Regions from separate parts of the Bradyrhizobium sp. AUGA SZCCT0169 genome, predicted to be linked through region 3. Evidence: predicted binding sites of a transcription regulator. Region 3 holds the regulator's gene; each other region holds the start of a gene.
The links. Region 3 encodes LexA, which represses DNA repair genes until DNA is damaged. Its sites were predicted from a motif close to TGTTCNNNNTGTGTTCNG; they were not measured.

Region 1 (3,206 bases), on a different contig from region 3:
ATCTTCTCCAGCTCTTCCACGGTGTAGAAATTCAGCCGCACCGGAATGCCGAAGCGGTCGCGGAGCGGATTGGTGAGCAGGCCCGCACGCGTCGTGGCGCCGACCAGGGTGAATTTCGCCAGCTCGATTTTTACGGATCGCGCTGCCGGCCCCTCGCCGATGATGAGATCGAGCTGAAAATCCTCCATCGCAGGATAAAGCACCTCCTCGACCGCCGGACTGAGGCGATGGATTTCGTCGATGAACAGGACGTCGCGCTCTTCGAGATTGGTCAGGAGCGCGGCGAGGTCGCCGGCCTTGGCAATCACAGGTCCGGAGGTCGCGCGAAAGCCGACGCCGAGTTCACGCGCCACGATCTGCGCCAGCGTGGTCTTGCCGAGGCCGGGAGGCCCCACGAACAGCACGTGATCGAGCGCCTCGCCGCGCTTGCGCGCCGCCTCGATGAAGATCGAGAGATTCTTCCGCGCCTGCGCCTGGCCGACGAACTCCGCCAGCAATTGCGGGCGCAGCGCGGTATCGCCGACATCGTCGCTGCGGCGCTCGGGGGTGACGATGCGGGAGGGCGTGTTCATGCGGCTACTTGTATGTCTTTCTCACCTCTTCGCCCAGCTTTAGGCCGTTTTCGGAAACAATGGCCGGAAAAATGACCGTTCAAAGCGGATGAAGCAACGCGTCCGTTTTGCGAAGGCGACCGCCTTCTGGCAGTCGGGATCGGTGCCGGCATCCTTGCGGTACTGTTCGTAGGCCGCGAGGCTCGGAAAGCTGAACATCGCCAACGCCACGTCGCTCTCGCCTTCGGATGGCAGAAAGTAGCCGTGATGGACGCCACCGAACCGCGGCAGCAGTTCAAGCCACATCGCGCCGTACGCCTCGAAGTCGGCGAGCTTGTCCGGATCGAGCTGGTAACGCAGATAACAGGTAATCATTTTGTGATGCTCCAGCGCAGTTCGTTCATTTCGCGAGTTCCTTCAGCCCCAACCGGATCAGTTGGGCCGTTTCCGCATTCTCGCCGGCGCTGCGCGAGGCGGACGCGATGGCGGCCGCCGCCTGCGGCTGGCCGTAGCCGAGATTGACCAGCGCCGAGATCGCGTCGGTGACCGGGCGTGGCGCGCGATCATTGTCGATCGCTCCTGAAAGATGTACCAGCGCCGGATCGACGCTGGCGAAGGCCGGCGCCTTGTCCTTCAATTCGGTGACAATGCGTTCGGCGACTTTCGGCCCGACGCCGGGCGTGCGCGTCACCGCGGCCTTGTCGCGCAGCGCGATCGCGTTCGCAAGTTCAGCCGGCGGCAAGGTCGAGAGCACCGCCAGCGCCACCTTGGCGCCGACGCCCTGCACCGTCTGCAGCAGGCGGAACCATTCGCGCTCGATATCGCCGCGAAAGCCGAACAGCTTGATCTGGTCCTCGCGCACATAGGTCTCGATCGAGAGCACCGCGGCCTCGCCGGGCGCGGGCAGCGCCTGCAGCGTGCGCGACGAGCAATGTACCTGATAGCCGACACCACCGACGTCGAGGATCACGTAGTCCTCGCCGTAGGAGTCGATCAGGCCTTTCAGTTTGCCAATCATAGACCCGCCACCTTCAGCCGTAGCGCCGTGCCGGCGCGGTGATGGGCGTGCGTGATCGCGATCGCCAGCGCGTCGGCGGCGTCGGCGGATTTCGGCTCGGCCTTCGGCAGCAGGATTTTGAGCATCACCGCGATCTGGTTCTTGTCGGCATGACCGGCGCCGACCACGGTCTTCTTGACCTGGTTGGGCGCGTATTCGGCAACCGATATGCCGAACATCGCCGGCGCTAGCATGGCGACGCCGCGCGCCTGGCCGAGTTTTAGCGTCGCAACGCCGTCCTTGTTCACAAAGGTCTGTTCGACCGCAGCCTCCATGGGGCTGTAGTCGCCGAGCACGGCGGCGAGGCCTTCATGGATCGCCAGCAGCCGGCTCGCCAGCGGCAGATCGTCCGGCGGCTCCACCGAGCCGCAGCCGATGAAGACCAGCCGGTTGCCCTCGGTCTCGATCACGCCCCAGCCGGTGCGGCGCAGGCCGGGGTCGATGCCGATAATCCGGACGGGTTGGCGAATCGGAGGAGATGTCATGGCCTGTGATAACGCCAGAGCACCGTGAACGAAACATAAAGAGAACAGTCATCCCCTGCCCAGGTCGCGTACCCACCATCAATTGTCATCCCCGCGAAGGCGGGGATCCAGTACGCCGGGAAGCCTGTGATGAATCGCAACTGCCCGGAGTACTGGATCGCCCGGTCGTAGGCGAGCGGAAGCGACGCCGTCCTTCAGACGGCTATGCCGGGCGACGACAGCGGAGCGTGGGGCCGCGTTCGCAGGGACGACAAATCACCCGCCCATCTTCGCCATCAGCGCGTCCGAGACTTCGAAATTGGCGTAGACATTCTGCACGTCGTCGTGCTCGTTCAAATGGTCGATCAGCTTGAGCAGCTTCTCGCCGGTCTCGTCGTCCACCGGCACCGTGTTCTGCGGCTTCCAGGTCAGCGCCGCCTTGCGGGCTTCGCCGAACTTCGCTTCCAGCGCCTTGGCGACCTCGCGAAACGTTTCCTTGGAGGCATAGATTTCGTGGCCGTTCTCGCTCGAAATAACGTCGTCGGCGCCGGCTTCGATCGCCGCATCCAGCATCGCGTCATCGGAGGCCACCTTGGCGTCGTATTCGATGATGCCGGTGTGATCGAACATGAAGGAAACCGATCCGGTTTCGCCGAGGTTGCCGCCGGACTTGGTGAAGTAGGAGCGGATATCGGAGGCCGCGCGGTTGCGGTTGTCGGTCAGCGCCTCGACGATCACGGCGACGCCGCCGGGGCCATAGCCCTCGTAGCGGATCTCGTCATAATTCTCGCCCTCGCCGCCGCTCGCCTTCTTCACCGCGCGCTCGATCGAATCCTTCGACATGTTTTCCTGGCGGGCGGAAATGATCGCCGCGCGCAGCCGGGCGTTCATCGCCGGATCGGGCTGGCCCATCTTGGCCGCGACCGTGATTTCCCGCGCCAGCTTGCCGAACAGTTTCGACTTCTGGGCATCCTGCCGCCCCTTGCGGTGCATGATGTTCTTGAACTGGGAATGGCCGGCCATGCGGGGTCTCTTGGATTCGTTCGTGAGCGGATTTGGATGAAAACGCGGCCTTATAGGCCGTCAACCGGCCAAAATCAAAGATTCAAGGCCCGTTCTGGTACTTAAGTAGTG
Region 2 (3,206 bases), on a different contig from region 3:
CCGGGTCTTGGACCCAGCCATTCAAAACTCTTTGACTAACCCTTGTTCGGAGAGGGGGAGCGAGAGAGATCGCTAAACCTTCAGCTCGCCTTCTTCTCGTACACCGGCTTGCCGACCTTCTTCTGGATCGCGCGCTTGAGATCGAGCGCGCGGGGCGACAGCACGTCGGCCTTGGCCTTGAGGAGGTAGCCGTCGAGGCCGCCATTGTGGTCGACGCTCTTGAGCGCATTGGTCGAGACGCGCAGGCGCACGTTGCGGCCGAGCGCGTCCGAGATGAAGGTGACATTGACCAGGTTCGGCAGGAAGCGCCGCTTGGTCTTGATGTTCGAGTGGCTCACCTTGTTACCCACCAGCGGGCCCTTGGCCGTCAGTTCGCAGCGCCGAGACATCGCACAAAATCCTCTTCCATCCCCGCAATCAGCAAGCGCATCATGGCGCCGCGCGGGGGTCCAAAATCATGTCCATTTCCAGGAACCGCGGACGTATAGGGCTGTAGGCCCTAGGCGTCAAGGTTTTGCGGGGTTTCGCTTAAGATTTTGCGTACTCCCAAGAAGGCGGCATTGCCGGTTTGGAAGCCATTACAAGGGTTTAAGGATATCAAGACGTTAGGACCATATAAAGGGCGCAATCCCCGCCGACATCTTCAGTTCCCTGCGGATTGAGCCACCGCGAGGGACCGCCACGCGTTGATTGCCGGATATTTCTGATTACATAGACAAGAGCTCGCGCCAGCAGGACCGTCAGTTACGTGACCACACGTGCCATTTCGCATCGTTTCGGCCTGATGGGCAGTCTTGCGGCTGGCGCGCTGCTGTGGCTTGCGCCGCTGGAAGCGTCCGCGCAGGGCCGGCTCGATGCCCATTATGAGGCGTCGCTGGCGGGCATTCCCGTCGGCAAGGGCACCTGGACCATCGAAATCGGCGATGATGCGTTTTCCGCCTCCGCGCAGGGCGGTTCCACCGGCCTGCTGCAGGCGTTTTCCGGCGGCAAGGGTTCCGGCGCCTCGCAGGGCCGCGTCGTGGGTGGCGCGCTGGTCGCCAACGCCTATACCGCGACCACCACCAGTTCGAAGAAATCCGAGACCATCCGCCTTTCGATCGCGAACGGGGGCGTGAAGGATTTCACCATCGATCCGGAACCGCCTGTTGATCCCGACCGCATCGTCGTGACCGAAGCGCATCGCAAAAACGTGCTCGATCCGATGACGGGCGCGATGATCCGCGTGCCTGGAACGGGCGATCCGCTGTCGCCGGAGGCCTGCCGCACCGGCACCGGCATCTTCGACGGCCGGCTGCGCTATGACCTCAAGCTCGATTACAAGCGCATGGAAACGGTGAAGGCCGAGCGCGGCTATCATGGGCCAGCGGTGGTCTGCGCGGTCTATTTCACGCCGATCGCGGGCTATATCCCCGATCGTCCCGTGATCAAGCACCTCGCCAGCCAGCGCAACATCGAGATCGCCTTCGTGCCGATCGCGGGCACCCGGATCCTGGTTCCATTCCGCATGACGATTCCGACCCCGTTCGGGCCTGCGATGCTGGAAGCCACGAGTTTTGTCACAACGGCGGCGCCGCCAAGGGTGGCGAAGACGCAGTGATATAGCAACGCGCTCTATCGCTCCCTCCCCCCTTGCGGGGGAGGGTCGGGGAGAGGGGTTCTCACGGGCAGTCTCGCTTGTGGCTACCCCTCTCCCCCGCCCTCTCCCCCGCAAGGGGGGAGGGAGCGCACTGTCGCTCGCGGCGCGATCGATGCAACTCATGAAGATGAATCCCATTGACTCTTGACCGCTTCTGATTCGACTCCGAGCGCTCTCAATTTTAAGGAAACTCACCTGAAATCACCGCCTTGTGGAGCCCCGGCAAACTTGATCTAGTGCCGCATCATGAGCGCTAACGCTGGATGTTGCGGTGAACGAAGCCAGTTTAAGTAAGAGTCAGCGATTCCTTCGCGATTCGTTCTAGACTCGTTCCAGAGCTTAAGCCGCGACCGCATCACCGTCGCAAAGTGACACACAAAGCAAGCCGCGCGGCGCCGCTGAGAATCAAAGAAACACCTGCAAATTATGGCTTTCTCCTACTCGTCCACGTTTGGACATGAACGCGCTCCCGGCGCCGGCGTTACCGCGGTGCTGGGGCCGACCAACACCGGCAAGACGCACCTGGCGATCGAGCGGATGCTGGGGCATTCGTCCGGCATCATCGGCCTGCCGCTGCGGCTATTGGCGCGCGAGGTCTACAACAAGATCGCGGCGCGCGCGGGCACTGAGGCCGTCGCGCTGATCACCGGCGAGGAGAAGATCAAGCCGAAGAACCCGCGCTACTGGGTGTCGACGGTGGAAGCGATGCCGCGCGACATCGACGTGTCGTTCCTCGCGGTCGATGAAATCCAGATCGCGGCGGATCTCGAACGCGGGCACGTCTTCACCGATCGCATCCTGCACCGCCGCGGCCGCGACGAGACGCTGCTGCTGGGCGCTGCGACGATGCGGCCCATCATCGAGCGGCTGCTGCCGGGCGCATCGATCGTCACACGGCCCAGATTGTCGCAGCTCGAATTTGCCGGCGACCGCAAGATCACGCGCCAACCGCGGCGCACCGCGATCGTCGCGTTCTCCGCCGATGAAGTCTACGCCATCGCCGAATTGATCCGCCGCCAGCATGGCGGTGCGGCCGTGGTGCTGGGCTCGCTGTCGCCGCGCACGCGCAATGCGCAGGTCGAGATGTTCCAGAACGGCGACGTCGATTATCTCGTCGCGACCGACGCGGTGGGGATGGGCCTCAACCTCGACGTCGATCACGTCGCGTTCGCCTCCGACCGCAAATACGACGGCTACCAGTTCCGCCGCCTGAATCCGTCCGAGTTTGCACAGATCGCGGGCCGCGCCGGCCGCGCCACGCGCAATGGCACCTTCGGCACCACGGGCCGCTGCGCGCCGTTCGAGCCGGAACTGGTGAACGCGCTGCAGAACCACACTTTTGATAGCGTCAAAATGCTGCAGTGGCGCAATTCGAAGCTGGATTTCGCCTCGCTCGGCAGCCTGCAGGTCTCGCTGGCGCTCTCGCCGCAGCATGAAGTGCTCACGCGCGCGCCAATTGCGGAGGATCTGCGCGTGCTCGATCATGCGGCCCGCGACGGCGATGTGCGGGAAATGGCCCATGGGCCGGCGGCCGTGGAACGGCTGTGGGACGCCTGCCAGATCCCGGATT
Region 3 (3,206 bases):
CCAGGAAGACACGGCCGCCAGCGGCGACCACATCACGATCACGGAAGTTGCAAGACCGGGACGGCATATCCGCGCCGCCGGCGCCGATTTCCGCGAGGGCGACGTGCTGCTCACCAGGGGAAGCCGCCTCACCGAACGCGATCTGTCGCTCGCCGCCGGCATGAACTATCCGGAACTCGCCGTGATCAGCCGCCCCAAGGTGGCGGTGCTCGCCACCGGCGACGAGCTGGTGATGCCGGGCTCGATCCCGGGCCCCGGCCAGATCGTCTACTCCAACGGCTACGCGCTGCGCGCGCTGGCGCGGGCCGAGGGCGCCGAAACCATTGATTTCGGCATCGCCGCCGACACGGTCGAGGCGACCACTGACGGCATCCGCCGCGCCCGCGCCTCGGGCGCCGACATCCTGATCACGATGGGCGGCGCCTCGGTCGGCGACCACGACCTCGTCAAGCGCTCGCTGGAGGCCGAGGGCGTCGCGATGGCGTTCTGGCGCATCGCGATGCGGCCGGGCAAGCCGATGATGCACGGGCGCCTCGGGGCGATGCGGGTGATCGGCCTGCCCGGCAATCCGGTCTCGTCCTATGTCTGCGGTTTCCTGTTTCTGGTGCCGCTGATTCGCGCGCTGTCGGGCCGAAAAACCATCCATCACGCGCGTGAGACCGCCCTGCTCGGCCGCGATCTTCCCGCCAACGACCAGCGCGAAGACTATCTTCGCGCACGGCTTGAGCAGCGCGAAGACGGTGCGTTGATCGCGGTGCCGGTGAGCCACCAGGATTCGTCGCTGCTTGGGAATCTCGCTGCGGCACGGGCGCTTTTGATACGTCCGCCGTTTGCGCCGGCGGTGCCTGAAGGCACGCCATGCGAGTTCCTGCGCCTGCCGGAATGACGCGTCCGGGCGGCCTGTTCGAGTGAACTCGGCGCGCGTTCACCTGAAATTAAGTGGTTGCGGAACATGTATCGAACATATAGTGTCCGTTCATGATTTGTTTCGAGAGCTAGTGTCTACAAATGGGAGTTTTGGACTTCCGAATTTGAGACCGCGGCCTCTGCAAGCTGAACGACCACGAATTACGACGCGCCAACCGGGGGATTGCTCGAGATGCTTACGCGCAAACAGTATGAACTTCTGCGTTTCATCAACGAACGGCTCAAGGAAGCCGGCGTGCCGCCCTCCTTCGACGAAATGAAGGATGCGCTCGACCTCCGCTCCAAATCCGGCATCCACCGCCTCATCACCGCCCTGGAAGAGCGCGGCTTCATCCGCCGCCTGCCCAACCGTGCCCGCGCCATCGAAGTCATCAAGCTGCCCGAGCTTGCGGGCGCCGGTAACGGCAACGGCCGCCGCGGCTTCACCCCGAGCGTCATCGAAGGCACGCTCGGCAAGGTCCGCGCCGCCAGCGCGCCCGCCGAGGACGATGGCAACCGTCCGGTCGCCGTTCCCGTCATGGGCCGGATCGCCGCCGGCACGCCGATCGAGGCGCTGCAGACCCGCAGCCACACCATCAGCGTACCGCCGGACATGCTCGGCTCCGGCGAACATTACGCGCTCGAAGTCCGCGGCGATTCCATGGTGGACGCCGGCATTCTCGACGGCGACATGGCGCTGATCCAGCGCAACGAGACCGCCGACACCGGCGATATCGTGGTGGCGCTGATCGACGAGGAGGAAGCCACCCTGAAACGCTTCCGCCGCCGCGGCGCCTCGATCGCGCTGGAGCCCGCCAACACCTCTTATGAAGTGCGCATCCTGCCGCCGAACCGGGTCCGGATTCAGGGCAAGCTGATCGGGCTGTACCGGAAGTACTGAGCGCGGCCCGCGCCAGATGCAAGCCGCGTTCGGCACCGCAAAAAAGCCCCGGCCATCGACCGGGGCTTTTCGTTGCCTGGACGTTGGGACAGCCTTAACCGTCGCGGTGCGCTTGCATACGTCCCACAATTGCCCAGAACGCAGCAAAAACTGGCGGCGTGAGCGCGCTGTTTGGTTTGAGGCGTGCTCGAAAGCGTGCGAACGGGGGGACGCGACGTGGTCAGCAATATGATCACCAAGATCACCTGGCAGCGGGCGGGCCTAGTGACCGAGCCGGGCCGCTACATGCTCCGGTTCGGCTGGCTGACAGTGACGGCGGAAGATCTCGCGATCTGGCAGCAATTTCCGGAGGCTGCGTTCACGCTGGTCGCGCTGCCCGGGATTGCCGACGACGGACGGGAGCAATTCCATCTCGGCGCCTTCGAACTGCCGCTGCCGCCGATGCCTGAAAATCCGCAGCCGCCGTAGCGCGTTTGTGATCGGTTGCGCCGGCCTTTCCGTCGCACAAATGTCCAGAACAGGAATAGACTTTGCTCAAGTCCACTCTGATAGAGGCCAGCGCCTCGAGGGAGGCACGGGTCTTTATCTCTTACGAGGGAGCGATCCGATGTGTGACTATAGTTTGCACGCGATGGCAACGCGTCCTGCTGAGGTCGGCGAGACATTGATATCGACCACCTTCCGCGGCACCTCGACCCGCGGCTTTGCCAGCGAACGCGACCCCGCAGTCGCGGTCTGCATGCTGCCCGGGACCGAACTGGCCTTCGCGCAAGACGTCAAATACGACAACCGCTGGATCTGGACGCGGACGATCGGTTTTCGCGTCGGCAAGTTCAACACCATTGATCCGCATATCAAGGAACGTCACCACGACGCAATCGAATTTCCCGACGGGAGCCATGTGCTGGTGACGCAGCTTTGCGAGGGTCAGCGCGTCACCGTGCTGCAATTGCCGGTGGTGCATCCGATTCCCGAGCGCGCGGCAACGAAGGCGGACACTACGACGACGACACCGCTTTCCACCGGTTGAATTCCGCGCCGCCGGTCGCGCCGCGCCGGGGAACGTGAATCCTTATTCCTCGGCCTGCAGGTCCGCTTCCGACGGGGTCGCATCGACCGCACGCGGCGCCGCACGGCGTGGCGCGAGGATGGTTGTCTCCGCGTCACCTTCGCCCGCGATCGCCGGCGACCATGGGCGATCGACGCCCCTGGGCTTGACGGCATCGATGGTAAATCCGCCGACGCTTCGCCGCAGCACCATGGCGCCCTGCCGCCGCAGACGCTCCGCATCGATCACCGAGGCCCCGCACGCCGCAGGCGCCTGCCTTGCGGTTACCACCAGCGCCGCACGCTCACAATCATCCGCCAGCGCTTCCGGCCGCAGCGCCAATGCCACGAA

Region 1: the regulator LexA is predicted to act here: its motif matches at 2,123-2,140, upstream of ruvC (crossover junction endodeoxyribonuclease RuvC).
Region 2: the regulator LexA is predicted to act here: its motif matches at 1,954-1,971, upstream of JQ609_RS33650 (helicase-related protein).

What each region holds. Positions count from the first base shown of each region.
Region 1 covers NZ_JAFCMC010000041.1:25,771-28,976, forward strand. Annotated here, with positions in the region: gene ruvB (Holliday junction branch migration DNA helicase RuvB) at 1-572, opposite strand, end outside; gene JQ609_RS30115 (NIPSNAP family protein) at 612-926, opposite strand; gene ruvA (Holliday junction branch migration protein RuvA) at 952-1,569, opposite strand; gene ruvC (crossover junction endodeoxyribonuclease RuvC) at 1,566-2,093, opposite strand; gene JQ609_RS30130 (YebC/PmpR family DNA-binding transcriptional regulator) at 2,349-3,095, opposite strand.
Region 2 covers NZ_JAFCMC010000056.1:18,752-21,957, reverse strand. Annotated here, with positions in the region: gene rpmB (50S ribosomal protein L28) at 81-389, opposite strand; gene JQ609_RS33655 (DUF3108 domain-containing protein) at 785-1,597, shown strand; gene JQ609_RS33650 (helicase-related protein) at 2,063-3,206, shown strand, end outside.
Region 3 covers NZ_JAFCMC010000005.1:232,006-235,211, reverse strand. Annotated here, with positions in the region: gene glp (gephyrin-like molybdotransferase Glp) at 1-886, shown strand, start outside; gene lexA (transcriptional repressor LexA) at 1,100-1,807, shown strand; gene JQ609_RS08560 (hypothetical protein) at 2,036-2,275, shown strand; gene JQ609_RS08555 (hypothetical protein) at 2,415-2,837, shown strand; gene JQ609_RS08550 (ComEC/Rec2 family competence protein) at 2,880-3,206, opposite strand, start outside.